Regions from separate parts of the Delftia tsuruhatensis genome, predicted to be linked through region 3. Evidence: predicted binding sites of a transcription regulator. Region 3 holds the regulator's gene; each other region holds the start of a gene.
What was found. Region 3 encodes LexA, which represses DNA repair genes until DNA is damaged. Its sites were predicted from a motif close to ACTGTATNNNNATACAGT; they were not measured.
Positions count from the first base shown of each region.

Region 1: the regulator LexA is predicted to act here: its motif matches at 2,460-2,477, upstream of recA (recombinase RecA).
Region 2: the regulator LexA is predicted to act here: its motif matches at 6,566-6,583, upstream of L1Z78_RS19845 (PA0069 family radical SAM protein).

Region 1 is NZ_LR813084.1:5,821,465-5,831,622, forward strand. It holds gene L1Z78_RS26530 (sensor histidine kinase) at 1-1,000, opposite strand, end outside; gene L1Z78_RS26535 (response regulator transcription factor) at 1,086-1,760, opposite strand; gene L1Z78_RS26540 (MarR family winged helix-turn-helix transcriptional regulator) at 1,860-2,360, opposite strand; gene recA (recombinase RecA) at 2,508-3,608, shown strand; gene recX (recombination regulator RecX) at 3,720-4,181, shown strand; gene yddG (aromatic amino acid DMT transporter YddG) at 4,189-5,109, opposite strand; gene L1Z78_RS26560 (hypothetical protein) at 5,130-7,007, opposite strand; gene argC (N-acetyl-gamma-glutamyl-phosphate reductase) at 7,004-7,936, opposite strand; gene sucC (ADP-forming succinate--CoA ligase subunit beta) at 8,371-9,531, shown strand; gene sucD (succinate--CoA ligase subunit alpha) at 9,552-10,158, shown strand, end outside.
Region 2 is NZ_LR813084.1:4,346,574-4,356,731, forward strand. It holds gene L1Z78_RS19810 (ABC transporter substrate-binding protein) at 17-520, opposite strand; partial or broken gene L1Z78_RS19815 (alpha/beta fold hydrolase) at 554-883, opposite strand; gene L1Z78_RS19820 (hypothetical protein) at 867-1,079, opposite strand; gene L1Z78_RS19825 (NAD(P)-dependent oxidoreductase) at 1,076-1,963, opposite strand; gene L1Z78_RS19830 (NAD-dependent succinate-semialdehyde dehydrogenase) at 1,960-3,390, opposite strand; gene L1Z78_RS19835 (Bug family tripartite tricarboxylate transporter substrate binding protein) at 3,405-4,388, opposite strand; gene L1Z78_RS19840 (NAD(P)-dependent oxidoreductase) at 4,416-5,306, opposite strand; gene L1Z78_RS19845 (PA0069 family radical SAM protein) at 5,420-6,559, opposite strand; gene rnk (nucleoside diphosphate kinase regulator) at 6,849-7,253, shown strand; gene L1Z78_RS19855 (acyltransferase family protein) at 7,315-8,472, opposite strand; gene L1Z78_RS19860 (GbsR/MarR family transcriptional regulator) at 8,637-9,233, shown strand; gene cydX (cytochrome bd-I oxidase subunit CydX) at 9,402-9,527, opposite strand; gene cydB (cytochrome d ubiquinol oxidase subunit II) at 9,548-10,158, opposite strand, start outside.
Region 3 is NZ_LR813084.1:2,949,677-2,959,834, reverse strand. It holds gene L1Z78_RS13475 (MotA/TolQ/ExbB proton channel family protein) at 245-874, shown strand; gene L1Z78_RS13470 (ExbD/TolR family protein) at 897-1,322, shown strand; gene lpxK (tetraacyldisaccharide 4'-kinase) at 1,335-2,342, shown strand; gene L1Z78_RS13460 (Trm112 family protein) at 2,405-2,587, shown strand; gene kdsB (3-deoxy-manno-octulosonate cytidylyltransferase) at 2,651-3,436, shown strand; gene adk (adenylate kinase) at 3,691-4,347, shown strand; gene L1Z78_RS13445 (asparaginase) at 4,421-5,392, opposite strand; gene lexA (transcriptional repressor LexA) at 5,491-6,165, shown strand; gene L1Z78_RS13435 (hypothetical protein) at 6,323-6,742, shown strand; gene L1Z78_RS13430 (MFS transporter) at 6,782-7,963, opposite strand; gene L1Z78_RS13425 (AraC family transcriptional regulator) at 8,108-8,980, shown strand; partial or broken gene L1Z78_RS13420 (AAA family ATPase) at 8,963-9,133, opposite strand; gene crcB (fluoride efflux transporter CrcB) at 9,312-9,698, opposite strand; gene L1Z78_RS13410 (anti-sigma factor) at 10,028-10,158, opposite strand, start outside.

The DNA.
Region 1 (10,158 bases), 2.9 Mb from region 3:
GGCAGTCACGCACCACGTCGGTGACGATGCGCACCAGGTTGCATGGCTGCATGGCCAGGCCACGGCCCACGCTCTCGGCACGGGCCAGCGCCAGCAGCTGGTTGACGGTGTGCGTGGCACGCATGCTGGAGCGCGCGATCTGCGCCAGTGACTGCCGCAACTCCTGCGTGCTCATGCCCTCGCGCTGCGCCAGTTCGGCCTGCATGCGCAATCCGGCCAGTGGCGTCTTGAGCTGGTGGGCCGCATCGGCCAGAAAACGCTTTTGCGTGGCCAGCGAATCGCCCAGCCGACCCAGCAGGTCATTGACCGAATCCACCAGCGGCACGACCTCCAGCGGCACGTCCTTGTGGTGGATGGGCGAAAGGTCCTCGGGCCGGCGCGCGCGGATGCGTTCCTCCAGCCGGTGCAACGGCTTGATGCCCCGCGCCAGCGCCAGCCACACCAGCAGCGCGGCCAGCGGCAGGATGACGAACTGCGGCAGCATCACGCCCTTGATGATTTCCGTGGCCAGCACACTGCGCTTTTCGCGCGTCTCGGCCACCTGGACCAGGGCCAGGGGCTCGCCGGGCAGCGGCATGCGCACCCAGACATGGGCCACGCGCAGGTCGATGCCGCGAAACTCCGCATCGCGCAGTTGCACCGCGCCCCCACCGGCCGGCGTATCGGACTCGGGAGGCTGGGGCAGTTCGCGCTCGCCGGCCAGGTATTCGCCCTTGACGCCCAGCACCTGGAAATACACGGTGTCCGACTCGTCGGCACGCAGGATCTCGCTGGCCGACTGCGGCAGGTTGAACAGCACCTTGCCCTGCTGCACCATCACCAGCTGTGCCAGCGCCTGGGCGTTGTACTCCAGCGCCCGGTCGAACGGCTTGTTGGCCAGCCCCTGGGCCACCAGCCAGGTCAGCGCCAGGCTCACGGGCCACAGCAGCAGCAGCGGCGTGAGCATCCAGTCGAGGATCTCGCCGAACAGGGAGCGCTGTTCACGCTGGAAGATTTTCATCGGCGAGCGGCCCTCCCGGCAGGTTCACGGCCCTGCGGCAGCCGCCACTATGCGCAGGCAAGCCGACCCGGGGCTGACAGCCCCCTCAGGCGGCGATCTTCTCAAGGCAGTAGCCCAGGCCGCGCACCGTGGCGATGCGGATGGGGCCGCGCTCGATCTTCTTGCGCAGCCGGTGGATGTAGACCTCGATGGCATTGTTGCTGACCTCATCGCCCCATTCGCACAGACGCTCGACCAGCTGGTCCTTGCTGACCAGGCGGCCCGCGCGCTGCAGCAGCACTTCGAGCAGGCCCAGCTCGCGCGCCGACAGCTCGACCATCTTGCCGTCGATGGTGGCCACGCGGCCCGCCTGGTCATAGACCAGCGGCCCGTGCTTGATGGTGCTGCTGGCCCCGCCCATGCCGCGCCGCGTCAGTGCGCGCACGCGCGCCTCCAGTTCGGACAGGGCGAACGGCTTGGCCATGTAGTCGTCCGCACCATAGTCCAATCCCTGGACGCGCTCCTCCACGCTGTCGGCCGCCGTGAGGATCAGCACCGGCAGTGCGTCGCCGCGCCCGCGCAGCTTCTTGAGCACTTCCAGGCCATGCATCTTGGGCAGGCCCAGGTCCAGGATGAGCAGGTCGAACTCGCTGCTGGTCATCAACGCGGTATCGGCCTCGCTGCCATTCGATACATGGCTGACCACGGCGCCCGAGCCGCGCAGGCTGCGCAGCAGGCCATCGGCCAGGACCTGGTCGTCTTCGGCAATCAGAATGCGCATGGGGATGTCTCCTGAAATACAGGCGCGCTCTGGGAGTTGGAAATGCGCGCCTTTGATCCCCGGGATTCTAGGATGCGTCGTCCGGCGCCGGCAGCGACCTTACCCGAGTGAGCCGCCACCCGCGTAGGCCTCCAGCCCCAGCGCCACCACGGTGGCGATGTCCTCGCCCACCTCTTCGCGGAATTCGGCCTCGGCCTGGGCCACGGCGTCATGGAAGGCCTGCAGCCAGGCCAGTCCCGCCGGGGTGAAGCGGATACGGCGCACGCGGGCATCCCGTTCGTCACTTTCGCGTGTGACCAGGCCCCAGGCCTCGCACTGCGCGACCAGATCGGCCATGGACTGCTTGGCCATGCCCGCGCGCTCGGCCAGATCGGTGAGGCGATCGCCCGCCAGCGACAGGTGGCGCGTGATGTGGATATGGGCCGCGCCCACCTTGTCGCGCGCCGCGAGATTGGACAGCGCCAGCGGCACTTCCACATCGCGCGCCATCAGTTGCAGCACGCGGGCATCGAAACGCCGCATGGCGTGCCCCAGCAGGCGGCCCAGGTGGGTCAGGCGCCAGGCATCGGCCGGTGGTGTGACAGGGGACAGTTCGCTCATGGGCGCATTGTGGGATGAATTCCAACAAGTCAGGCAAACTGACCAAATTTATTGAAAAAGCAAAGCAACAAGCCCATAAACTACTGTTCAAGCATCCAGCCTGAATGCAAATACAGAGCTGATCCCATACCTAACCCAGGAGTCCGCATGAACACCGCCGTCACCACCGCCAACAGTGAAAAAGCCAAGGCCCTGCAGGCCGCGCTCGCACAGATCGAAAAGCAGTTCGGCAAGGGCACCATCATGCGCCTGGGCGAAGGCGAGGCCATCGAGGACATCCAGGTCGTCTCCACCGGCTCGCTGGGCCTGGACATCGCCCTGGGCGTCGGCGGCCTGCCGCGCGGCCGCGTGGTCGAGATCTACGGCCCTGAATCCTCGGGCAAGACCACGCTGACCCTGCAGGTCATCGCGGAAATGCAAAAGCAGGGCGGCACCTGCGCCTTCATCGACGCCGAACACGCGCTGGACACCGGTTATGCCCAGAAGCTCGGCGTGAACCTGAGCGAAGTGCTGATCAGTCAGCCCGACACCGGCGAGCAGGCCCTGGAGATCGTGGACAGCCTGGTGCGCTCGGGCGCCGTGGACCTGATCGTCGTGGACTCGGTGGCGGCCCTCACGCCCAAGGCAGAAATCGAAGGCGAGATGGGCGACCAGCTGCCCGGCCTGCAGGCCCGCCTGATGAGCCAGGCCCTGCGCAAGCTGACCAGCACCATCAAGAAGACCAACTGCATGGTCATCTTCATCAACCAGATCCGCATGAAGATCGGCGTGATGTTCGGCAGCCCCGAGACCACCACGGGCGGCAATGCGCTGAAGTTCTACGCCTCGGTGCGCCTGGACATCCGCCGCACGGGCACCATCAAGAAGGGCGACGAGGCCATCGGCAACGAGACCAAGGTCAAGGTCGTCAAGAACAAGGTCTCGCCCCCGTTCAAGACCGCCGAGTTCGACATCCTGTTCGGCGAGGGCATCTCGCGCGAAGGCGAAATCCTGGACATGGGCGTCAACGCCAAGATCCTCGACAAGTCGGGCGCCTGGTATGCCTACAACGGCGAGAAGATCGGCCAGGGCCGCGACAATGCCCGCGAGTTCCTGCGCGAGAACCGCGATCTGGCCGTGGAGATCGAGAACAAGGTACGTGACAGCCTGGGCATCGCCCTGCTGCCCACGGCCGGCGGCGAAGCTGCGGCCAAGCCCCCCAAGGCTGGCAAGGCCAAGGCCGACAAGGACGGCGTGATCGAGGCCTGAGCCCGGCCCCCGACGCAGGAGCCACGGCGCCTGCACAGACTGGTTAGCCATCTTGGCGCAGGTGCGAGCCTGCGCCTTTTTTATTCAGGATGATTCAGGAGAAGATGCGGCATGGGATTCGCCAAGCTGTCGCTCAAGGGCCGCGCGCTGAAGCTGCTGGCCCAGCGTGAGCATTCACGGCTGGAGCTCGAACGCAAGCTCGCCGCCCATGTGCAGGAAGGCGAGGACCTGGGCGCCATGCTCGATGCGCTGGAGCAGCGCGGCTTCATCAGCGCCGAGCGCGTGGCCGAATCCGTGTTGCACAGCAAGGCCGCGCGCTTCGGCACGGCACGCCTGGCACAGGAGCTGCGCAGCAAGGGGCTGGATGATGCACTGGTACGCGCCGCCACGGAGCAATTGCGCGCCACCGAGCTGCAGCGCGCCCTCGCCGTCTGGCGCCAACGCTTCGGCACTGCGCCTGCCACACCGCAGGAGCGGCTCAAGCAGATGCGCTTCCTGGCATCGCGCGGCTTTGGTGGCGAGATCGCCAGCAAGGTGGTGCGCGGCCGCGCCGAGGATGGGGATTTGGAGTGATCAGGCCCTAACCCACGCGTCGCGTGGCCGCCCAGCACACCAGCGAGCCCAGCGTCACCAGCGCCACGCCCTGCCAGAAGCCCCAGCCCGGCCGCACCTGCAGCCAGGCGCTGGCCAGCAGGGCGGAGAACACCGGCGTGAAGTACGAAGCCGCGGCCATCACGGCCAGGTGCCCATGCTGTATTCCATGCTCCCAGCAGCTGTAGCCCATGGCCGTGAGGCCGCCCACGACCAGCAGTTGCAGCACGACCGTGGCCGACCAGTGCATGCCGCCCTCGCCGCCCAGCCACAGCCATTGGATCCACAGCGCCAGCGCGGTCCAGACCAGGAACAGGCCCACCGCGTTGTGGCCACCACCCCAGCGCCTGGCCAGCAACGAATAGCAAGGCCACAGCAGGGCCGCACCGAAAGCCAGTCCATAGGCCAGCGGATTGGCCCGCATGTGGCCGGCCATGTCCTGCCAATGCAGGGAATCGCCGCCCAGCACGCGCGTCAATCCCCACAGGCACAGCAGCACGCCGGGCCACAGCCACCAGCGTGCGCTCTGCTGGCGCAGCAGCACGGCCAGCACGATGGTCAGGCTGGGCCACAGGTAGTTGATCAGTCCCAGCTCCAGCGCCTGGGACCGGTCCTGCGCCAGCCCTATGGCCAGCGACAGGCAGATCTCATAGACCGCGAACAGCAGCCCGCAGCCCCAGAGATAGACAGGATGCATGGCGCGCCACCGCGCGGGCCCTGGCAAGCCCCGCACGGCAGCCACGCAGATGGCGCTGACCGTGTAGAGCATGGCGGCCCCACCCACGGCGCCCAGCGGCTCGGCCACCGAGCGCATCAGGCCCACGGTGCAGCTCCAGCACACCACGGCCAGCAGGCCGATGGCCGTGGCCCGGCCGGCCGACGCTGGGGAGTGGCTCTGCACGGATGCCATGGGAACGCTGCGCGGGGCGGTCAGTGCGGCGCCAGCACCTGGCGCAGCGAGCGGTACAGCCTGTCCGAACCATGCGCAGGGTTGTCCGCGTCGAACGAGAACTCGTTGCTTGACTGCGTGCCTGCCGCCCCTTCGGGCCGGGCCTCCATGAAGAAGGACAGGAAACGCGCGCCCTGGCGGCGGTGCATGGCCAGCACCTTCTCCAACCGCTGCGGCGACAGGGCCACCAGCGGATGGAATTCCGTCACGCCATAGGCCGTATGCCCGTACCGGCGCAGCATCTGGCCCACCAGCGGGCCATAGGTGTCCTCGCCATACAGGCTCACGCCCAGGGCCAGCCCGGGCATGCGCTGCAGGCTGCGCTCCACGGCATAGCGGTTGGCGTCCCAACTGGGGTTGGCATGGGGATTGAGCTGGTGAGCGAAGCGCGGGATGCGACCCAGGCAGCCGTGGCCGATGTGGTCGGAGAAGGCCTGGATGTAGTCGGCCACCTGCTGCGCGCGAAAGTCGTTCCAGTCGGTGGCCAGCGGGTTGTGGAACAGGGCCAGCCGGTCCTGCGGACTGTCCACCCAGAACTCCAGGCCTGAAGGCAAGGGGCCAAAGTCGGGCAAGGCCTCGGCGGCATGGGGCCTGGGCTCGCTCTGGCTGCGGTCCATCACGGCGATCTGGCGGGTGGCCAGCAGGCCCAGGCTGCGCCCGCCCGCCTGCAGGACCACATCGATGCGGTGCAGGCCTTCGCCCAGCGCCGGGTAGCGGATATCGGCGCGCCAGCCCACGTCGGGCGTGAGGAATCCAGGCTTGGCCTGCGCCACATCCTGGCGATGCATGTGCACGGGGGCATGCGCGTAGGGCCTGCCGTCCACGAAGACCGCTACCGCCAGTCGCCTTTGCAGACGTGCATCGGGCACATGGACCCAGCCGGACACGGGCACGGTGCCGGCCGCATAGCTGTCGATGTGCTGGAAGTAGTTCCGCAGCGGCTCGGTGCGGATGTTGCGCGAGGGCGGCTCGACCGCGTCGAAGCTGGGAAACTCCGACTTCAGGTGGGCATTGAGACGCGCGACGTCGCCATAGCGCCTGCGCAGGAAATCATGGAAGCCCGCCACGGATGCGGGGCTGTAGTCGCTGACGGCATAGCCCTCGGCCGCGAAGCCCATGCCGGCCTCGAAGCCCGGGAACAGCTGGTGCGTCTCGCCCAGCACGGTGATGGCACGCAGCGGACGCATGGCGGCGTCGCCCGCGGCGCACATGCGCTCGGCCAGGGCATCGACGACGAGCTGGCGCACGCGCGTGACCTCGTTGTCCTTTCGGGCGACCGACCAGGGGAAGATGCGGGCGCCCAGATAGGTGTCCAGGGGCAGCGGGCCCTTGGGCGTCCAGGCCAGGTTGGCGGGATCGGCGGCCAGGCGCTCCTCGGCCTGGGAGTGGACCTCGAAGTGCGTGGCGAACAGATACAGCACCACGGGCCGCTGCGCCTGCGCCACCGTGCGCACCACGCGGTCCAGCGCCTCGCCGCGCACCTCCCAGCCCTGTCCGTTCCATCGCACGTAGCGCAGCAGCGGCACGCTGAGCGTATAGCCCAGCTCCAGCCCGTCGCCTTGCGGTCGGCCCAGTCGCCGCAGTGTGGCGTCCACCATGCCGGCGGCCGAGCCTTTCGGCCCCAGGCAACCGGCCGGCACCTGCTGGAACTCCTTCGGGAAATCCGCCCGCACGCCGTCCTGTACCAGGCAGGCCTCCATATTGCCCAGCAGCGGGCTCAGCAGCAGGCGCGACGAGGACGGCAACGCCGGCCGCAGCTGCCACACGAACAGCGCGACCAGCAGGCACAGCACGGCCAGGGCCAGGGCATGGCCCCAGACCGGGCCCTGCCGGCCCGGCGAGGACGGCGATGGGCTCACAGCCCCAGCATGATCTGCAGGTTCTGCACGGCGGCGCCGCTGGCGCCCTTGCCCAGGTTGTCCAAGCGCGCGATCAGCACGGCCTGACGGTACTGCTCATTGGCGAACACGCGCAGCTCCAGCTTGTTGGTGTCGGTCAGCGTGTCCGCGGCCAGCTTCAGGTCCTCGGTCGGGGGCAGCACCGACACCCACTGTGCAGGCGTGTTGGTCGCCGCGTAGTGGGCAGCCAGCGCGTCGTGCAGGTCGCTCGCCTTGGGCGCGCCCGGCAGCAGGTCCAGATGCAGCGGCAGCTGCACCAGCATGCCCTGGCGGAAATTGCCCACGGCGGGAATGAACACGGGGCGGCGCGTCAGGCCCGTGTACTGGAGGATCTCGGGGATGTGCTTGTGCGACAGGCCCAGCGCATAGGCCTCGTAGGGCGCCGCCGTGCCGGCCTCGTAGGCCTCGATCATGCTGCGGCCGCCACCCGAATAGCCCGACACCGAAGGCAGGCTCAGGCCATGGTCGGCCGGAATCAGGCCCGCAGCCACCAGCGGATGCAGCAGCGCGATCGCGCCGGTCGCGTAGCAGCCGGGATTGGACACGCGCCTGGCGGCGCGCACCGCCTCCAGCTGCCCCTTGCGCAGTTCGGGGAAGCCGTAGACCCAGTCCGGCGCCACGCGGTGGGCCGTGGAGGCGTCGATGATCTTGATCGTGCGGCCGGTCTCGGCCTCGATGGCGTCGACCATGGCCGCCGTCTCGCGGGCGGCGTCGTCGTGCAGGCACAGGATGACCAGGTCCACGCCGGCGATCAGTGCACGCTTGGCGGCAGGATCCTTTCGCAGCTCGGGGGCAATACTGACCAGCTCCACGCCGGGCAGATCGACCAGACGCTCACGGATCTGCAACCCTGTCGTGCCTGCCTCGCCATCGATAAAGACTTTTGCCATCGCTGTGTTTCTCCTGCTGCGCGGCCTTCTTGGGGCCGCTGCGGCACCATTGCCGCGTTCCAGTTGCGGATTCTCACCGAAACCGGGTTTCCCTGGGGGCGTTGTCGCAAAACGGCAGGCGCATGGGTGCGGGCCGCCCGCCACGCGGCTGTTACAAAACTACCGCGGAGCACCGCATGATTCCTCTATAAGACAAAAGAGCTGGGGCGCCAGGATGAAATGTCAGGAAGCCGTCTTTTCCTTGACATATCAAGGCATTGCACAGATTCCGGGAGGCTGCTTGGCCCGCGGGAAATTGTGGATTCTGCGCATGGGGGCGTGTCGGATGGCGCAGTGCAGCATGGTACATTCGGCGATTGCCAGGTCACTCCGCCTTGAGGCAGCACCCCAGGGCTACCGGGTCAATCCCCCCCTATTTGTTTGAGAGAGACATCATGAAGATTCATGAATACCAAGGCAAGGAAATCTTGCGTCAGTTTGGTGTGCCTGTACCTCGCGGTATCCCTGCGTTCACAGTGCAAGAGGCCGTGGAAGCGGCCCAGAAGCTCGGCGGCCCGGTGTGGGTCGTCAAGGCCCAGATCCACGCGGGTGGCCGCGGCAAGGGCGGCGGCGTGAAGGTCGCCAAGACCATCGACGACGTCAAGGCACTGGCCGGCCAGATCCTGGGCATGCAGCTGGTCACGCACCAGACCGGCCCCGAAGGCCAGAAGGTCCGCCGCCTGTACATCGAAGACGGCGCCGACATCCAGAAGGAATACTACCTGTCGTGCGTGACCGACCGCGCCACGCAGAAGGTGGCCTTCATCGCTTCCAGCGAAGGCGGCATGGACATCGAGGAAGTGGCCCACTCCACGCCCGAGAAAATCATCACCATCTTCGTCGACCCCCTGGTCGGCCTGACCCAGGCGCAAGGCGAAGAGCTGGCCAAGGGCATCGGCATGCCCGCCGACTCCACCGCCCAGTTCGTGGACATCTGCCAGAAGCTCTACAAGTGCTACATGGACACGGATGCCTCGCTGGTCGAGATCAACCCCCTGAACCGCGACAGCAAGGGCAACGTCATCGCCCTGGACGCCAAGTTCAACTTCGACTCCAACGCCCTGTTCCGCCTGCCCGAAATCGTGGCCCTGCGCGACCTGGACGAGGAAGATCCCGCTGAAGTGGAGGCCTCCAAGTTCGACCTGGCCTACATCTCCCTGGACGGCAACATCGGCTGCCTGGTCAACGGCGCAGGCCTGGCCATGGCCACCATGGACACCATCAAGCTGTTCGGCGGCGAGCCGGCCAACTTCCTGGACGTCGGCGGCGGCGCCACCCCCGAGAAGGTCACCGAAGCCTTCAAGATCATGCTCAAGAACCCCAAGGTCAAGGGCATCCTGGTCAACATCTTCGGCGGCATCATGAAGTGCGACACCATCGCCACCGGCGTGATCACCGCCTGCAAGGCCGTGAACCTGCAGGTGCCCCTGGTCGTGCGCATGAAGGGCACGAACGAAGAGCTGGGCAAGAAGATGCTGGCCGAATCCGGCCTGCCCATCATCAGCGCCGACACCATGGCTGAAGCAGCCACGAAGATCGTCGAAGCCGTCAAGTAAGCTGGCCCGGAGAACACACCATGTCTATCTACATCAACAAAGACACCAAGGTCATCACCCAAGGCATCACGGGCAAGACGGGCCAGTTCCACACTGAAAAGTGCATCGAGTACGCGAACGGCAAGAACTGCTTCGTGGCGGGCGTGAACCCCAAGAAGGCCGGCGAGAAGATCTTCGACGTGCCAATCTACGCCTCCGTCAAGGAAGCCGCGCAAGGCACGGGCGCCACGGTCTCCGTGATCTACGTCCCCCCCGCAGGTGCTGCCGCCGCGATCTGGGAAGCCGTGGAAGCCGACCTGGACCTGGCCATCTGCATCACCGAAGGCATTCCCGTCCGTGACATGCTGGAAGTGCGCAACAAGATGCGCGCCAAGGAAGCCGCCGGCGGCAAGCGTACCCTGCTGCTGGGCCCCAACTGCCCCGGCCTGATCACGCCCGACGAGATCAAGATCGGCATCATGCCCGGCCACATCCACAAGAAAGGCCGCGTCGGCGTGGTCAGCCGCTCCGGCACGCTGACCTATGAAGCCGTGGCACAGCTGACCGAACTGGGCATCGGCCAGTCGTCGGCCGTGGGCATCGGCGGCGACCCGATCAACGGCCTCAAGCACATCGACGTGATGAAGG
Region 2 (10,158 bases), 1.4 Mb from region 3:
GCCGCCCTGCCCCGCCCTACTTGCGCACCAGCGAGCGTGTGCCCACCTTGGCCAGCGCATAGGTGTCGTAGACCCAGTGCAGATTGTTGGGCGAGCAGTCCTCGTTGCTGATGCGCTGCGCGCCCGCGCCCGTGACGATGGACATGCGGCCCTTTTCCTGGGCGATGCGCATGGCGGCCAGCGCCACCGCGCTGTTGCCCAGCTCGGTCACGGCATCGACCTTGTCGCGGTCGAACCATTCGCGCGTGCGGGTGGAGGCGATGTCGGCCTTGTTCTGGTGGTCGGCCGACACGATCTCGATGGGCATGCCCAGGACCTTGCCCCCGAACTCCTCGACCGCCAGTTCCGTGGCCGTGATCGAGCCCTTGCCCACGTTGTCCATGACCGGGCCGTTGATGTCGGTGAGCACGCCGATGCGCACCACGCCGTCCGAGATCCGGGGTGCGCCAGATTGCGCGCAGACCGGCGCCTGCGCCCCTGCGAGGGCCAGGGCCATCGCTGCTGCATGCGTGAGTTTCATGTCCGTCTCCTTGTGCGAGGGATGGCGGCCGGTTCAGGCCATGATCCGGTCCAGGACCGGCAGCAGGTGGGCGATGAAGGCGTCCGGTGCCTCGCTCATGGGAAAGTGGCCCAGGCCCTTCATGAGGGTCAGTTCCGCCCCCGGTATGCGCTCGGCGAGCTGGCGCGAGTCCTCAGGCGTGCAGGAGTAGTCGAACTCGCCCGTGAGCAGGTGCAGCGGGCATTGGCGCGTATCGATGTCCTGCACCCGTTCGCGCAGGTCGCCCTCGGCCTTGTAGAAGTGCAGATCGCCCTGGAACACGCCCGGCCCTGCCTGCATGTAGTGCCACAGCGTCTCCCATCGGTCCTCATCGCGGGCCGTGGGCCTGCGCATCGGCCCTGAGCCGGAAGGTCCAGCGCGGCATGACGAAGGGGCCCCGGGCCAGGGCGTGGATGCGGCCATCGCGCAGCTCCACCAGCAGCTCGTCGTCCCCGCTTTGCAGCATGAAGACCCCATTCACATGGCGGCCCCGGTGCTGCAGCCAGGGGTCGATGCCGGGGATGGGGATGGGGGTGCTCATGCGGTCTCCTGCCCCTGGCCCGCAATCACGCGGACCATGACGGGGTAGTAGCTGTGCGCGTAGCCGGCCTCCACGCAGCGCTGCAGCTGGGCGGCCGTCGATTGCGAGATCTCGTTGGGCAGCCCCACGGCATCGGACAGGGACAGGGCCAGCCCCATGTCCTTGAGCGCATAGGCGGCCGAGAACATCTTCTCGGGAAACACATCCCTGGCCAGGTGGTTGGCACCCGTGAGCCTGAGCGCGAACGACGCGGCCGAGCCCAGCTCCAGCGCCTGCCCCAGCAGCGCGCGCGAGACGCCCGCGCGCTCGGCGATGGCAAAGGCCTGGGCCAGGGCATGCACGGTGTCGAGCAGCACCATGTTGTTCATGATCTTCACCACCTGGCCGCAGCCCACGGGGCCGCAGTGCAGCACATCGCTGCCCATGCAGGCCAGCCAGGGCTTCAAGGCCTCGAACTGCGCGGGCTCGGCGCCCACCGTGATCAGCAGCGTGCCGTGGGCCGCCGCCTCGCGGCTGCGCGCCACGGGTGCATCGACCAGGTCGATGCCGCGCTGTGCCAGTTGCCGCGCCAGCGCCCGCGTGCGCTCCACGTCGCTGGTACCCATGTCCACGATGGTCCGCAGCGCGCCCGCATGGGCCGCCAGCCCGTCCTCGCCCAGGCAGACGGACTCGACCTGGGCTATGGACGGCAGCGACAGGAACACGGTCTGCGCCTCGCGGGCGATCTGCGCGAGGCTGCTGGCCTGCACGCCCTCGCCCGCCAGCGCGTGGATGCCGTCCATGCAGCGGTCGGCGGCCAGCACGCGGGCCCCTGATTTGCGTGCGAGATGGGCACACATGCCCGCGCCCATGACGCCCACGCCGATGAAACCCAGAACCGTCATGCCAGACCTCCTTGGCGCACGCACTTGACCTTCAGGAACTCACGCAGCCCCTCGATGCCGCCTTCCGAGCCCAGGCCGCTGTCCTTGCTGCCGCCAAAGGGCGTCTCGGGCAGCGAGGCCTGCAGCTCGTTGATGCAAACCACGCCGCTGTCGATCTCGCTGGCGAAGCGGTGGGCCAGCTGCATGTGTTCGGTGAAGGCATAGGCGGCCAGGCCGAAGGGCAGGCTGTTGGCCTCGTGCAGCGCCTCGTCGGCATCACGGACGGGGATCATCAGCGCCACCGGCCCGAAAGGCTCCAGGCGCGAGACCTCGGCACGCTTGTCGCGCACGGCCAGCACCGTGGGCTCGTAGAAGAAGCCCGGGCCCTCGATGGCCTGGCCGCCCAGCAGCAGGCCGGCACCCGCGTCCCGGGCATTGGCCACCAGCCCGGCGATGGCGCTGCGCCGCCGCGGGTTCTTGAGCGGCCCCATCTGGCAGGAGGGCTCGAACGGATCGCCCACGCGCAGCCGGGCCGCGTGCGCGACGAACCGGTCGCAGAATGCCCCGTAGACGCTTTCATGGACCAGGAAACGCGTGGGTGAGGTGCAGACCTGGCCCGCGTTGCGGAACTTGGCCGCCACGGTGGCGGCCGCCACACGGTCCAGGTCCGCATCGTCCCAGACGATGACCGGCGCATGGCCGCCCAGCTCCAGCGTGGCCTTCTTCATGTGGGCGGCCGCCATGGCGCCCAGTTGCCGGCCCACCGAGGTCGCGCCCGTGAAGGTGACCATGGCGATGGCCTCGGCCGCGCACAGCTGCTGCGCGATCCCGGCAGGATCGCCAAAGACCATGTTCACAAGGCCGGCCGGTGTCCCGGCGCGCTGCATGGCCCGCGCGATGAGCAAGGCCACGCCGGCCGTCTCCTCGGACGGCTTGAGCACGATGGCGCAACCGGCCGCCAGCGCGGCGCTGATCTTGCGCGCCGGCGTGATGGCCGGCGCATTCCAGCCGGCAAAGCCGGCGACCACGCCGCGCGGCTCCAGCTGCACGATCTGCCGGATGCCCGGCGAGCGCGCGGGAATCACCCGGCCATACAGCCGCCGCGCCTCCTCGGCCGCCCACTCGAACATCTCGGCGGCCACATCGACCTCCTTGTCCGCTTCGGCCAGGGGCTTTCCCAGCTCCAGCGTGATCTGGCGCGCCATGGCCTCGCGGCCCGCACGCATCTCGGCGGCGATGGCACGCAACAGCGCCGAGCGCTCGGTGGCACCGCTGTGCCGCCAGGACTGGAAGGCCCGCAGCGCGCAGCGCATGGCCTGCTCCACGTCGCCGGGGCTGGCATGGGCATGGCGGCCCAGGCACTGGCCGGTGGATGCAGAAATGACCTCGAGGACCGGCTCGCCCGTTCCGCTGCAAAACCGGCCGTCGATGAATTGGGAATACTCCATGGGCGCTTGCTCCATCATTCGAGAACGATGTGGGTGGTCTGGATGATTCCCGCCCAGTGCGCGGACTGCTGCTGGATGTATTCCTTGAACTGGTCGGGCGTGCCGGTGAATGGGTACTGGTCCAGCGAAAGCAGCTTGGCCTTGACCTCGGCGCTGCCCATGATCTCGTTGACCGCCGCATTCAGGGTCCGCACGACATCGGGGGACATGCCGGCCGGCCCCATCAGCCCATTCCACGGTTCTGCCGCAAAACCCGGAAACTCCTTTTGCCCGATCACCGCGATACCGGGGCTGCCGCGGTCCGGCGAGGCGCTGGCCGATGCCAGGATGCGCAGCTTGCCGGCCTGGGCCTGGGGCAGTGCCACCACGCCGGCCAGAAAGGCGAAATCCACGCGCCCCGCGATCAGGTCGCCGATGGCGGCGGAATCGCCCTTGTAGGGCACATGCAGCGCATGGATGCGGGCTCCGCTCTTGAACCATTCGCCGGCCAGGTGATTGACCGCCCCATTGCCCGCCGAGGCATAGGTCAGCTGGTGTTCCTTTCCCCGGCCGTAGGCGATCAGGTCGCCATAGGTCCTGAACCGGGACGCGGCAGGCACCGCCAGGTAATAGGGATAGCTGGCCACCAGCGCGATCGATGTGAAGTCCTTGATCGCGTCGTACTGGATGCCCTTGTGGATGGCCGGAATGATGGACAGCGTGCTGCTGCTGCCGATCATCAGCGTGTAGCCGTCGGGCGCGGCCTTCCTGACCAGGTTGGCGGCCACGGCGCCGCTGGCGCCGGGACGGTTGTCCACGATGAAGCTCTGCCCGAATTTCTGCGTGAGCCTTTCCGCCAGGACCCGCGCGACGATGTCCGTGGGCCCGCCTGCGGAAAAGCCCACGAGGATGGTCACGGGCCTGTCCGGATAGCCCGCGGCCAGCGCGCCGGCCGATGCCAGGGCCGCACCCGTGGCCAGTGCAGTCCGCAGGAACGTCCGCCTGTGGTGATGGTGCATGGTTGTGTCTCCTCGGTCGGTGCAGGCTCAGAGCCTGATCTTTTCGACGGCGTTGATGCCGGCCCAGAAGTCGGTGAGGCAGGAGGTGTCCTGCCCCGCCCTGCCGGCCGCCAGGGCCATCCTGAAGATGTTGCGCGTGGCATCGCACACCGGCAGCGCCACCTGGGCGGCCGCACCGGCCTGGGAGGCCAGCGAGATGTCCTTGTAGCCCAGCGCGATGTCGAAGCCCGGCGACAAGTCGCTGGCCAGGACCTTGTTCGGCCACTTTTCCTTGAGCTGGCCATTGCTGGCCGTGGTGTTGACCAGCACCTCCAGGGTCTTGGCGATGTCCAGGCCCAGCGATTTCGCAAGCACCAGCGCCTCGGAATTGATCTGGCAATAGCACAGCACCATCATGTTGTTGATGAGCTTGGTGCGCGTGCCGCTGCCCGGGCCGCCGCAGTGGTGGACGGTCGTGCCCATCTTGCGCAGCACGGGCTGCACCGCGGCGAGATGGCGCTCTTCGATGCCCAGCATGAACAGCGATTCGCCCCGGTCGGCATGCAGGGCCAGCCGCCCCACGGGGGCATCGCCGAAAGCGATGCCGCGCTTTGAAAATGCAGCACGGACATGGTCCACGGTTTCCACATCGACCGTGCTCATGTCGATATAGAGGGCGCCGGGTTGCAGATGCTGGATGATGCCCTGGCCACCCAAGGCCACCTCGCGCACCTGGCGAGGTCCGGGGAGCATGGTGAAAACCAGGTCCGCGCCCTCGCAAAGGCTGGCCACGTCCTTTGCGCGCCTGGCGCCCTGCTCTACGATTTTCGATACCGCACGGTCATCGATATCGAAGACCGTGACGGGCTGCCCGTTTCTCAAAAGCGAGCGCGCCAGGGAGCATCCCATGCGGCCCAGTCCGATGAATCCAATCTCCATGTCCACTCCTTGTGAGCAGACTCCAATCTATGCCTCGGGCCTTTGGGAGAGCGGGACAAATTATCGTCAAGCCATGAGTTTTTGGCAGATCTGGGATCACCCGCTGCCGATGCTCAGAACAGGCTGCGCTGCGCCAGCAACAGCGAGGGGTGGTAGAGGCTGCAGTCCAGCCGCAGCGGCTCGCGATTGAAGCCGTGGCGCCGGCAGGCCAGCGCGAAGCGCTGGCGCAGCAGATCGGCCCAGTGGCCCGTGCCTTTCATGCGCTGGCCGAACTCGGCGTTGTACACGCGGCCGGCCTCGCGCTGTTCACCCTGGATGCCATGCAGGTCGCGCACGCGCTCCATCACGCGGCGGGCGCGATCGGGGTAGTGCAGCTGCAGCCATTGCTCGAACAGCGGGGCCACTTCCCAGGGCAGGCGCAGCACGGCGTAGAAGGCATGGCGCGCTCCGGCGTCAGCGGCGGCCTCCAGCACCTTCTCCAGGTCCTCGTTGATGAAGGGAATCTGCGGGGCCAGGCTCACGCCCACCGGCACGCCTGCATCGGCCAGCGCACGGATGGTGCGCAGCCGGCGGTGCGGCGCGGCGGCGCGCGGCTCCAGCCGGCGGGCCAGGTCGGCGTCCAGCGTGGTCAGCGTGATGTGTACCGAGGCCAGGCCCTGGCGCGCCAGCGGTGCCAGCAGGTCGAGGTCGCGCTCCACACCGCTGCCCTTGGTGACGATGGAAAACGGGTGGCGCGCCTCGGCCAGTACCTCGATGAGTCGGCGCGTCAGCCCCAGTTCGCGCTCGACAGGCTGGTAGCAGTCGGTGACCGAACCCAGCATCACGGGCTCGGCCACATGGCTGGCGCGCGACAGTTCGGCACGCAGCAGCTCGGGCAGGTTCTGCCTGGCGATCAGCCGGGTCTCGAAGTCCAGGCCCGGCGACCAGCCCAGGTAGCTGTGCGTGGGCCGGGCATAGCAGTAGATGCAGCCGTGCTCGCAGCCCCGGTAGGGATTGAGTCCCATGTGAAACGGCAGGTCGGGCGACTGGTGGCGGCTCAGTGCCGAGCGCGCCTGCTCCCAGCGCAGCTCGGTGCGCATCGGTGCGGCCTCTTCGCCTTCTGCCGGCGCATCAAGGCTGCCCCAGCCATCGTCGAAGGCCTCGCGCGGGTCGGTGGTGAAGCGGTGCGCCAGCTGGCTGGACGCACCCCGGCCCTTGATGGCATGCAGGGCAATCAGGGACGGATCCGCAGGCGGGTTGGAACTGTGGCGCATGATTTGACTGTATATAAATACAGCCCAGTCACCAACCCCATTCCCATGCCTGCGGCTGCAAAGTGGATTTCCCGGGCTTGGCAAGTCCGGCGGCCAATCCGCACCTCATCGTGCGGGATCGCTTGGCGAAAGCGTGGCCAGGCTGCACAATGGCCCTATCGCACCAACTTGGTGCCTTTCTCTTTTCTGAAGATGCCTTGGCCCGGACAACCCCGTTGCCCGGGCTTTTGTCCGTTTGAGCGCCGCTGCCCGCACCGCAGGCGGCGCAAGCACACAAGGGAGCCACACCATGGAGCGCAAGCCCCACATCATCCTTTCGTCCCTGGACCTGGAGCGCATCGAGGCCCTGCTGGACAAGCAAGCCGCCTTCCCGGGCCGTGAGGCACTTGAAGCGGAACTGGACCGCGCCGACGTGCTCGAGCCCAAGGAAATGCCGCCCCACGTGGTGACCATGAACTCCACCGTGCGCTTCACGATGCTGGAGTCGGGCAAGAGCAATACGCTGACCCTGGTCTATCCCAGGGAGATGGATGGCAGCAGCGACAAGGTGTCGGTGTTCGCGCCCGTGGGCATCGCCCTGCTGGGCCTGAGCGTGGGCGACCAGTTCCGCATGCCCAGCCCCACGGGCCAGGTCACCGTGCGCGTGGACGCGATCGAATTCCAGCCGGAAAGCGCGGGCGAATTGCACCGCTGAAAGCTGCTGTGCAGGTCAAGAAAGGCAGCCGCGGGCTGCCTTTTTGCTGATGGGCCGCGCCTCAGCGCAGCCCGGCCAGGAAGGCCGCGATCAGTCCGGTACCGACCAAGCCCGCCTGCCAGCGCAGCGCCATGTGCCAGCTGGGCACGTGGCGCTCCACACGCTCATACAGCAGATGACCCGCCACGATGGACAGCCCGAAGGCCGTGAACATGCCCAGCAGGGCCGCGGGAATGGACTGGGGCCAGAAGTGGCTCTCCACGGCGTTGACCAGCAGGCAGACCGAGAAGTGCACGAGGAACACCGAGTACGAGATCTGGCCGAGCCGGCGCAGCGGTGCCCAGCCTTGCGCCTGGGCGAATGCGGGGCTGCGCATGGCGGCGGCCAGGGCGAGGGCCGTGGCGCCGGCCAGCGCGATGCGGTCACGCCACTCCAGGGACAGGGCTGCCACGACCAGGGCCGCGATCAGCAGCGACCAGCTCCAGGCCGCCGAAGCCCTGGGCGCGTGCGCGGCCCAGTAGGCCATCATGCCCAGCCCGTACGCGCCAAAGAAGTACGGTGCCCAGACATCCCATTGCGCATCGAGGTTGAAGCCCAGCAGCGAAGCCGCCGTGCCCGCCAGCACCAGCGCCTGCGCGCCGCTCAGCGCCCAGGGCCACCAGCGTGCCTGGGCCTGGGCGCCGAAGCGCCGGCGAAACAGCGCCGCGCCCCAGCGCGTGCCGGCCAGCAGCAGTGCCGTCAGCGCGAACAGCTGGAAGTCGATGGACACGTACCAGACGCCGGCGGACAGGGACTCCTCGCCCACGATGTTCTGCAGCAGCAGGGCGTGCGCCACCAGTTGCCACAGGTCGGGCTCGCCCGAGACCGAGGCATGGTCGAACCAGGGCCGCACGGCGGCCGACACCACGATGGCCACGACCAGGGCTACGGCGTAGGGGACGACCAGGCGCACGAAGCGGCGCCCGATCCGGGGCCAGGGATCGCCGTGCCGACCATGGCCCTCGGGCGCCATGCTGGCCGCGGCCAGGTAGCCTCCCAGCACCAGGAAGATCTGCACGGCCATGCGCGCGTATTCGTACAGCCAGTCGATGGTGCCCGGCATGGCCGGATGGGCGATATCAGACATGGGGCCGTAGAAGGCCAGGTGGTGCCAGATGATGGCGGCACAGGCCAGGCCCTTGGTGCAGTCGATCAGGGCGCTGCGGCTAGCGTGAGACATGGGGGCAATCTGCTCTCGGAACGGAACGCGGGAAGGCACCGGGCCCGGACCGCCTGGCCGCAAGCCCGCAAAGGCGCCATTGTGCGCCTTTTGACCAGGTCTTGCAGAAAGCTGACGTCACCCGCATCCCACGGCCCGGACCACCCGGCGGACGCGCAGGCACAATGCATGGCATGACGCAATCCAAACCTCTTCCGGCGTTGAACCGGCAGTTCGTCTCGCATTTCGGCGAGATGGGCAGTCGCTGGGGCATCAACCGCACGGTAGGCCAGATCTACGCACTGTTGTTCCTGTCGCCCGAGCCGCTCAATGCCGACCAGATCGCCGAGACGCTGGAGTTCTCGCGCTCCAACGTGAGCATGGGGCTCAAGGAATTGCAGGCCTGGCGCCTGGTGCAGTTGCGCCACCAGCCCGGGGACCGGCGCGAGTATTTCGAGGCGCCGCAGGACGTCTGGGAGATCTTCCGCCGACTGGCCGAGGAGCGCCGCCGCCGCGAGATCGAGCCTACCCAGTCCATGCTGCGCGCGGCCATGCTGGAGGAAGTCTCCACCGAGGAAGAGCGCTACGCCCAGCAGCGCATGCGCGACATGTACGAGCTGATCGAGCGGCTCATGAACTGGTTCGACGACGTGCAGCGCCTGTCGCCCGAGACCGCCATGCAGCTCATGGGCATGGGCACGGCCGTGACGCGGCTGCTGGAGATCAAGGACCGCATCACGGGCGGCAAGGGCCGCGCCAAGGCGGACGACACCGACGATTGAATCCAACAACGCGGCATCAGCGGTCAGCACGCGCAAAAAATGACGCGGCCCAAAGCGAGGGACACCGAGCAAGGGCCTAAGCCGGCCGCGCCGCCCCGCCGCGAGGGTGTCGTCCCCCTCCCGCGTAGCGAGAGAGGGGGAAGCGGCGCAAGCCGCTCAGGGGGTGCCTCACTTCTCACGGGCCATCAATTCGCGGCGCGTGGCCTCGTCATCCATCAGTTCGTACCACATCGCGTTGAGCACCGCGAAGGCCGCCGCCAGGGGCAGGCCGAGCAACCAGGCGAAATACCACATGGTGTTTTTTCCTCGATAGATCAATAGGAGTGGCCACGGCCTTCGATGATGGCCATGGGGTCGACCTTGCCGCGCAGCACGCTGTAGACCCAGCTCGTGTAGGCCAGGATGATGGGCACGAAGATCAGTGCGCACACCAGCATGATGAACAGCGTCACATGGCTGGACGATGAATCCCAGACCGTGAGGCTGTGCTGCGGATTCAAGGACGAGGGCAGGATGAACGGGAACATGGACGCGCCCACGCTGGCGATGATGGCCGCGATGCCCAGGCCGCTGGACAGCAGCGCCAGCCACTCGCGGCGCAGCCACATGCCCAGGGCCGCCAGCAGCGGCAGCAGCAGGCCCAGGGCCGGCACCAGGGCCAGGGCAGGCTGGGCCCGGTAGTTGGCGAACCAGGCGCCGGCCTGCAGCTCGGCCGTCTTGAACAGCGGATTGGAGGGGCCCACGGGGTTGACCACGCTGGTGATGCGGTAGCCGCCCAGCGCGGCCAGCCAGACGCCGGCCGCCGCGAACAGCACGGTGGTGGCGATGGCCGCGACCACGCCGAAGCGGCGCGCGCGGGCCGCCACCTCGCCCTCGGTCTTGAACACCAGCCAGGACGCGCCATGCATGAGCAGCATGGCCAGCG
Region 3 (10,158 bases):
TTTTTCACTGAAACAAAGTATTCAAATTTGTCACAGCGCTCACAACCGAAGGGGGCGACTTCGCCGCATCCGGCTTGATAACAAAGTTATCCACAGAAATTTGTGCTATAGCAAACCTCCGCCATGCGCCAGAGGGATACATGCCGGCAGTTTTCGGATGATCCTGCCCCGTTGACGCCGGGGCACGGCACACGGTTGGGCCATAATCGTCGGCTGCAGTTTCCAAACGCGGGGGGAAAACAACTTGCTGTCGATCATACAAGCCGCAGGCTGGCCGATCTGGCCTCTGATTGCCTGCTCCATCCTGGCCCTGGCCCTGGTTTTCGAGCGCTTCACGGCTCTGAAAACGGCCCGTGTGGCGCCGCCTGCCCTGCTGGGAGAGGCCATTTCCGTCTCATCGCGCGGCCTGCCCAGCCAGGAGGTCGTGCAGCAACTGGCACAGAACTCCACGCTGGGCGAGGTGCTGGCCAGCGGGCTGCGCACCCTGCACACGCATCCGGACAGCAGCGAGGAAGAGCTTCGCGCCTCCATGGAAGGTGCCGGCCGCGCCGCCGCGCACTCACTGGAAAAGCACCTGAGCGCACTCGCGACCATTGCATCGGCGGCCCCGCTGCTGGGCCTGCTGGGCACGGTGATCGGCATGATCGAGATCTTCGGCTCCCAGGGCAGCGGCGCCATGGGCGGTGGCAATCCCGCCCAGTTGGCCCACGGCATCTCGATCGCCCTCTACAACACGGCCTTCGGCCTGATCGTCGCCATTCCTGCCCTGATCTTCTGGCGCTATTTCCGTGCCCGCGTCGATGGCTACCTGCTGGGCATGGAGCTGGCTTCCGAGCAGTTCGTGCGCCATCTCGTGCGCGTCGGCGGCAAGTGAAACCGCATCCGGGAGACCTGCCATGAACTTCCGTCCCCGACGCCGCGACGAGCCCGAGATCAACCTGATCCCGTTCATCGACGTGCTGCTGGTGGTGCTGATCTTTCTGATGCTGTCCACCACCTACAGCAAGTTCACCGAACTGCAGCTGACCCTGCCGGTGGCCGATGTCGAGCAACAGCGCGATCGCCCGCGGGAGATCATCGTCGCCATCGCGGCCGATGGCCGCTACGCCATCAACAAGGATGCCGTGGAGGACCGCAGCGTCACCGGCCTGGCCCAGGCCCTGGCCGCGGCGGCCGTCGCCGGCAAGGACAGCGTGGTCATCATCAGTGCCGACGCCACAGCCCCCCACCAGTCCGTGGTGTCGGTGATGGAGGCCTCGCGGCGCGCCGGGCTGTCCCAGATCACCTTCGCCACGCAGAATTCGGCCAGCGCAGGCCGCTGAAAGCCCGTCGCCATGCCAGGGACAGGAAACGCTGCCAAGGCCCGGGGCCTGCGCGACGCCTGGCGCCGGCGCGGCCTGCTGGCCCGGGTTCTGCTGCCGCTATCCCTGCTGTACCGGCTCCTGCGGGCCCTGCACCGATTGCCATATGTGCTGGGAATCCGGCAGGCCGGCAAGGCGGGCATCCCTGTCATCGTGGTCGGCAATGTGATCGCGGGCGGTGCCGGCAAGACCCCGGTCACGCTGGCCCTGGCCCGGCACCTGCGCGAGGGCGGCTGGCACCCGGGCATCGTCTCGCGCGGCTATGGCCGTGGCACGGACGACTGCCGCGAGGCATTCCCGGACAGCTCCCCTGCCGATGTGGGAGACGAGCCTGCACTGCTGGCGCGCGCCAGCGGTGCACCGGTCTTCGTGGCCCGCCAGCGCATCGAGGCCGTACGGGCCCTGCGGGCACGACACCCGCAGGTCGATGTGATCATCAGCGATGATGGCCTCCAGCATCTGGCCCTGGCCCGCGACATCGAGCTGTGCGTCTTCAATGACGAGGGCATCGGCAATGGATGGCTGCTGCCCGCAGGCCCGCTGCGCGAGCCCTGGCCCCGCCCCGTTACCGCCGTGCTTCACGCGGGAGCGCCCCCCGCGACGGACGCCCCCACCTTTGCCATGCAACGTCAGCTCGCCAGCGAAGCCGTCAATGCCCGCGGCGAGCGCATCGCGCTGGCGGCCCTTCGCGGCCTGCCGGTGGAGGCCGTCGCGGCGGTGGCCCGGCCGGAGGTTTTTTTCTCCATGCTGAGCCGGGAGCATGGCCTTGCGCTGGAGCATGTCCAGGCGCTGCCGGATCACTATAATTTTGAGAGCTTCCGGCGCCTTGGAAGCGATGCAGCCCCGCTGGTCTGCACCGAAAAGGATGCCGCCAAGCTATGGCGCACCCATCCCCTTGCGTGGGCCGTCCCGCTGCAGCTGCGGTTGCCGCCCGGCTTCTGGTCGATGCTGGAGCGGCGGCTGCAGGCCTTGCGCGCCTGACTATCAGCATGGCCTGGGCTGCGTTCCCCGGCCGGCCTCACCCTCTAACCACTGGATCTGCCATGGACGCCAAACTTCTCGAACTGCTGGTCTGCCCCGTCACCAAGGGCCCGCTGCGCTATGACCGCGAGCGCCAGGAACTGGTCTCTCGCAGCGCACGCCTGGCCTACCCGGTGCGCGACGGCATTCCCGTCCTGCTGGAAAACGAGGCACGCCCCCTTGATGACGACGAGCTTGAGGACTGAGCCCGCCAGTCCTCGCCGCCCTCCTCCTGACTGCCAGCGCCTGCCTCTACCCAGCCACGCACCATGCCCCCCGCTCCCTTCACGGTTCTGATTCCCGCCCGCCTGTCCTCCAGCCGCCTGCCGGGCAAGCCCCTGGCCGACATCGCGGGCCTGCCCATGGTCGTGCGCGTCGCCCGGCGCGCGTTGCTGAGCCGCGCCGCCCGCTGCGTGGTAGCGGCCGACGACGAAAGCATCATCGCCGCGTGCGCCGCGCACGGTATCGCGGCCGTGCTCACCCGTAGCGACCATGCCAGCGGCAGCGACCGCTTGGCCGAGGCCTGCGAACTGCTCGGGCTCGATGGCCAGGATATCGTCGTCAATGTCCAGGGCGATGAGCCGCTGATCGAGCCGGGCCTCATCGACGCCGTGGCCGAACTGCTGACCAGCCAGCCTTCGGCGAGCATGGGCACGGCGGCACACGCCATCGACAATCTCGCGGACTTCGGCAACCCCAACGTCGTCAAGGTGGTCTGCGACGCCCAGGGCATGGCCCACTATTTCAGCCGCGCCCCCATCCCCTTCGCGCGCGAGCATGCGGGCCAGGCCTGGTGGGAGACAGCCTCGGCCGCGGCCGGCCACCCCGGGTTCGCGCCCCTGCGCCATGTCGGCATCTACAGCTACCGCGCAGGCTTCCTGCGCAGCTTCCCGAGCCTGCCTCCCGCGCCGACCGAGGCGATGGAGGCGCTGGAGCAGTTGCGTGCGCTATGGCATGGCCACCGTATCGCCGTCCATGTCACATCCCATGCACCAGGCCCTGGCGTGGACACCCCCGAGGATCTGGAGCGGGTGCGCACGCAGTTGTCCACCTGAGAAGCCCTCCATGCCCGCAGGCGCACCATTGACGATGCCGGGCATCGCCAATCACCGTTTCGCGCAGGGCATGCGACGCCGTCACCGGCATGGTTTTCGCGGTTTGCACAGGCGACAGTCTTGCCCCTCTCCTGTAAGCCAGTGTTGGCCCAGTGCGTGCTATCCTTGCCCGCGACAAAAATATGACGCATGGACTGTCCGCCGCGGTGGGCCGATCCGGCAGACAAGAATTTCTACTCTCCTCAAGGACTTCCATGAAACTGATTTTGTTGGGCGCGCCCGGCGCCGGCAAAGGCACGCAAGCCGCATTCATCTGCCAGAAGTACGGCATCCCCCAGATCTCCACAGGTGACATGCTGCGTGCCGCCGTCAAGGCCGGCACGCCCCTGGGCCAGCAGGCCAAGGCCGTGATGGACGCCGGCCAACTGGTCAGTGACGACCTCATCATCAATCTGGTCCAGGAGCGCATCGCCCAGCCCGATTGCGCCAACGGATTCCTGTTCGACGGCTTTCCCCGCACTATCCCCCAGGCCGATGCCATGAAGGCGGCCGGCGTGAAGCTGGACTATGTGCTGGAGATCGATGTCCCCTTCGACGCCATCATCGAGCGCATGAGCGGCCGCCGCTCCCACCCCGCTTCGGGCCGAACCTACCACGTCAAGTTCAATCCGCCCAAGGTCGAAGGCAAGGACGATGTGACGGGCGAAGCCCTGGTGCAGCGTGAGGACGACAAGGAAGAAACCGTCAAGAAGCGCCTGGACGTCTACAGCAGCCAGACCCGCCCCCTGGTCGACTACTACCGTGCCTGGGCGGAAAAGGAAGCCGCAGCAGCCCCCAGGTACCGCGCCATCAGCGGCCTGGGCTCCGTCGAGGACATCACCCAGCGCGCGCTGGCCGCACTGGCCGAATGACGCGGGCCCCTCGCGGCGCCATGGAAAAAGCACCCGCCGGGTGCTTTTTTTGTGACCGCTGCCGCGAGAAACCTCAGCCCCGTGGCTGCGCAGCCAGGGCCAGCATCATCGCAATGCGCGCCTTGGCCACGGGCAGTTGCGCCAGGTCGGCATCGACCGGATTTAATGCCGACCCACCCGCCACCGGCAGGCCCTCGGCGCAGCGCGTGCCACGCCAGACCCACACACCCTTGTCATGGGCCCGCAGCAGCGCCGCCTCCATGTCTTCATGGACCGTTGCATTGCCCGTACCGGCCACCACGATGCCACGCACGCCGGCCGCCACGAGCGCATCCACACCGCTGGCACGGGCCAGGGCCCCGCTGAACACCACCTCCACCCAGGGCAGTTCATCGAGCGACAGCAGGTCCGAAGGCTTAGGCACCGGCAAGGCCGGACGCGTGAACGGCGCATCGGGCACCAGCCAGCGCACGCGCCCCTCCTCCACCAGTGCCTGGGGACCACCTTCGAAGGAGCGCATTGCCTGCAGGCGATAGGGGTGGACCTTTTGCACCTGCTCGGCAGCATGCACTTCGCCACCGGCCACCACCCACACCCCGCTGCGCGCGCCACTGGCAGCCACGGTCACGGCATCACGCAGATTCTGCGGCCCGTCGGCCAGCAACGCCGTGGCGGGGCGCATGGCGCAGGTCAGGACGACGGGCTTGATCGGCGGCAGCAGGCTGTGAAGCAGCCACGCCGTCTCCTCCAGCGTATCCGTGCCATGCGTGATCACCACGGCCCGTGTCTCGCTGTCTTCCAGCGCCCGCGCGCAGGCTTGCAGCAGCGCGCGCCACACGGGCCAGCCCATGTCCTTGCTGTCCACTTGCGCTATCTGCTGCGTCTGCACAGGCCCTCTTGCCTGCTGCTCCAGATCCGGCACGGCCTCCAGCAACGACTGCACCGTGATCTGACCAGCCTTGTAACCCACCCCCTGGGACTGAGAATCCGCCCGCCCGGCGATGGTCCCGCCCGTTCCCAGAATCACCAACTTCGACTGCCCCACTTGCACCTCTCGGAAAACTGGTTAAAAATACAGATACTGTATAAATCATCAGATGACCGTCCATCACGCCATCTGCCCATCAAGACCGGACGCACGCCATGCTCGATCACCCCAAGCTCACCGCCCGCCAGCAGCAGATACTGGACCTGATCCAGGCTGCGATCTCCCGTACCGGCGCACCTCCGACACGCGCGGAAATCGCCGGCACGCTGGGCTTCAAGTCCGCCAACGCGGCCGAGGAACATCTCCAGGCACTGGCCCGCAAGGGCGTGATCGAGCTGGTCAGCGGCACTTCGCGCGGCATCCGCCTGCGCACCGACACGGTACGCAACATCAACGCAGCACGTGGCACGAGCTTCGCGCTGCCGCTGTCTGCCCTGGCACCGCTGATGCTGCCCCTGGTGGGCCGTGTCGCGGCCGGCTCGCCCATTCTCGCCCAGGAACATATCGACCAGACCTATTCCGTCGAGCCCTCCCTGTTCCAGACACGCCCGGACTACCTGCTGCGCGTACGCGGCATGTCCATGCGCGACGCCGGCATCATGGACGGCGACCTGCTGGCAGTACAGTCCGCGCACGAAGCGCGCAACGGCCAGATCGTGGTCGCCCGTCTGGGCGATGAAGTCACCGTCAAGCGCCTGCGCCGTACAGCGCAAGGCGTCGAACTGCTGCCGGAGAACCCCGACTATCCGGTGATCCGTGTGGCACGCGAAGAGCCCTTCGCCATCGAAGGCCTTGCGGTCGGGCTGATCCGCAACAGCATGTCCATGTAAACCGGTCCGGCGCGCCGACAAGTCCGCCTCCATTTTCCGCATCGTCCAGGTGGTAGGCGCGAAGCCCCTGTGCTTCGCCCTGGGCGGAGCTTTGCCCGAAAACCGCAATCCTGCCTGTGTCCATGCCTCTTTGATTCACGCCAACAGGAGTCGTCACATGGGATTCGCTCTGCCAACACTGTCCTCCCTGTCCTTTCTGCGCCTGGCCCAGGGCATCCGCCTGCCAGCGGCCGCCATGGCTCAGGCCGTGGAGACCGGCCAGCGCGCCGCCAGCGCGCCTGCTCCTGCCGCCATCCCGGAACAAGGCACGATCATCTCCTTCAGCAAGGCCCGCCGTCGCGGCCCGCAGCGCCGCGGCAAGGCAGCCCGCCAGACGGGCGATGCGGGAGAGGCTCAGTTGCTCCTGCCCCTGTTGCCTGCACAGCCGCTGGCCGTGCCCGCCCAGCCCTCCCGCCTGCGCATCATCCAGCGCTCGCCGCAGGAGCAGCCGGAATGCCTGTTCATTTCCGGGCGCATGGCCGATGTCTGCGCCGCGCTGGAACGCATCGAGGCACATGGCGACCAGCCCAAGGCCTGAGCGCCCAAGCCCTCGTTGAGCGATCGGCCCGCAAGCCGCTCAGGCGCGTGCCGCCGCGCTGATGGCAAGCGCCTCGTTGCGCCGGTTGCGCATGCACCACGCCAGGACTGCCGCGACGCAAAGAATGCACAGCGCGACGCTCAGTGAAAACCGCAATCCACGCGCATCGGACAGCATCCCGAACAACGGGGCCACCATGCCACCGAGCGACATGGCAAGACCCAGGGTCAGGCCGCTGGCCGTGGCCTGGTTGCGCGGCAGATAGTCCTGCGCCAGCGTGACCTGCGCGGCAAAGGGCAGGAACATGCAGATGCCCAGAGCCACCGTGCAGGCCAGAGCCCCCCAGGCCGTGGAGGCCAGCGCCAAGGCCCCCAGGGCAGGCAAGGCCAGGAGATAGCCTGCACGTATGGCCGCCATGCGTCCCCGGCGATCCGCGATCGTTCCCCCCAGCAGCGTCCCCACGGCCGCGGCCGCCGTGAATGAAGTCAGCGTGGCAGCGCCCATGAAGTCCGAGCCTCCCAGCTCGCGCGTCACGAACAGGGGCAGCGTGGACAATACCGTCACATAGGGAATCGACCAGCAGACGATCACACCGCACAGCAAGAAAAAGGCACGCCAGTGGTTGGCAGGCAACTCACCCTGCGCCACGGCCGGACGCCGCAGCCCGGCATGCGCGCCGGCGCCATCACGCCAGGTGCAGGCATACCAGATGAGCAGCATGGCCAACGCCGGCAGCGCCAGCATCCAGCTGCGGTGCAGGCCCCCTCCCCCCACCACGGCCGCAGCCAGCATGGGGGCGAAGGATGCCCCTGCGGTGCCACCCACGGAAAACACGCTCATCGCCTTCTGCGAGCTGCCCCCCGCCCTGCGTGCAGCGACCGTGGCCGGCGGATGATAGGCGGCAATTCCCAATCCGCACAGCACGGCGGCCAGCCAGCTCACCCAGTAGTCCTGGCTCGTGCCCACCAGCGCCAGCCCCAGGGCCGCCACCACGAAGCCGGCCGGCACCATCCATGGCCGCGGCGAGCGATCCGCATACAGACCGAACAAGGGCTGGACCATGCTGGAAAGGCCCGTGGCCGCCAGCATGAGACCGCTGACCGCCGTATAGCTGTAGCCACGCTCCAGCACCATGAACGGCAGCAGCGCCGGCACCAACCCCTGGTACAGATCGTTGACGGCATGCGTACCCGTGAGCAGGCCCAGACGAGCGCGGTTCATGGCCGGCCTCCGGCCGATGTGCACTTGGATTCAAAAACGGAACTCATCTCCACTCCTGTTGCTTTCCTGAAGGTTGAAAGTGCTCCATCCTAGGAAGGCGGCGGCTTGCCCTCCTGCTACGAAACAACAAAAATCGTCGAGAAAATGACAAGCATGACAATAGCCCCGACCCACCGCCGCGGCACCGGCCCCGCGGCGGTCCCGCCCGCGCCACCACCCATGCCCCTGGAGGGCGAGCACACGCCGCGTCCCGTCGTGGCCTTTGCCACCGACATGGCGGCGGACGCCGTCATCGCGCCCCATGCCCATCGCCGCGGCCAGTTGCTGCATGCCACCCAGGGAGTGATGCTGATCCGTGCGGAGACAGGCAGTTGGGTCGTTCCGCCCGGCTGTGCTGTCTGGGTGCCACCCCAGGCCAGCCATGAGATCCGCATGGCCGCAGGCCCTGTGGCCATGCGCACCGTGTTCGTCGAGCCAGGGCTGCGCCCGGGCCTGTGGGAGCACTGCCGGGTCGTGCAGGTCACGCCACTGCTGCGCGAGCTGGTACTGGAAGCCCTGGACCTGCCCCTGGACTACCCGCTGGGCGGTAGGGAGGAGCGGGTGATGCAGTTGATCCTTGACGAGATGGAGCGTGCCCGCCCCCTGGACCTGCATGTGCCCATGCCCAGGCATGCGGCCCTGGCCGCCTGCTGCCGAGCCTTTGTGGACGAACCGGCCCAGGAGGCCAGCCTGTCCGGCTGGGGCCTGCGCCTGCACATGCATCCGCGCACCCTGGCGCGCCTGTTTCTGCGCGAGACCGGCATGAACTTCGGCGCGTGGTGCCGTCAGGCCCGCCTGCTGCTGAGCCTGCCCCGCCTGGCTGCAGGATCCTCCGTGCTGCAAGTGGCACTGTCGCATGGCTACGACAGCCCTAGCGCCTTCGCGGCCGTATTCCGGCGCAACTTTGGCGCGCCTCCCAGCAATTTTCAGGGACAGCGCCCCTCAGCCCGCCGTACACGCCAGGCCGGCCGGCCATGAATCCTCGCTGACCATCACCGTATTCGGCTGCGAAGCCAGTTGCCGGGCCAATGTCGATTTGCCCGAGCCTATCTTGCCGCAGACCAGGTGCAGCACGGCCCGTCCTGCGTCGATCGTGGCGGCCGGGGGCCGGGACTGGTCGGAAACCTGCATATCCATCTCCTGAAAGGCTTGCGAAGAACCCGGAGACGGAATGAAAAAACCCGCCTCCTCCGGGCGGGTTGCATGGCACTGTACGCTGCAGACTAACCCACCACCCTCCGGATGGTGCGAATAATCTGTGCTGTCTTCATGCATGCCATGGTTCACAGCATAGCGCAGATGACAGGCCTCAGTGGCCCACCATGCGGACCAGAGCCAGCCCGGCGAACAGTCCCCCCACTCCCAGCACCAGGGAGCCCAGCGCATACAGCGCCGATGCCAGCCAATCGCCACGCTCATACAGCATGCCGATCTCCAGCGCATAGGTGGAGAACGTGGTGAAGCCGCCGAGAATGCCCGTAGTCAGAAACAGCTTTGCGCTCTGCGGCAAAGAGGCCTTGAGCGCGAAAAACTCGACCACCACGCCCATGGCAAAGGCTCCGAGCACATTGATGGCCAGCGTGCCCAGCGGATAGGCGCCACCCACCAGGCGCGAGGCGAGCAAGTTCACGCCATGACGGCCTGCGGAACCGAGGCCGCCACCAATGAAAACAAGGATGAAACCGTAGATACCCATGACCGTCCTTTCATCGAAACACGGGACGGCTGCGCCGGGCAGGAACAAGGCGGCACCTGCCAGCGGCGGGAGACACCGTCCCACCCAGGCAGAAGCCATCAGCCCGTCAAAGGGCGGCTTCAGGAAGCTCCATTCCCATCATGCAGCGCACGCTGCGCTTGCCAGTTTACTACCTCCATGCAGAGGCCCACGGACCTGCCGACCGCGCCGCGCGGCCGCACCCGCACGCCAGCCACGCGAGCGCCAAGGCGCCGGGGGCATTCCCCAGGCCAGATACCAGTTTTCAGTGATGGTCCTCGCAGGCACCTCCAGGCACTGCGCAGCAACCGCTACAGCTCTCGCCGGATCAATGCACCCTTGAAAAGGACAGGCCCGGTCGGCCCAGCTTCACCCGGCACGCCCCCTTTAGGCTCCAGGCTGATGGCCAGTGCGGGAATCCCCTCCACCTCGGATGCGCCTG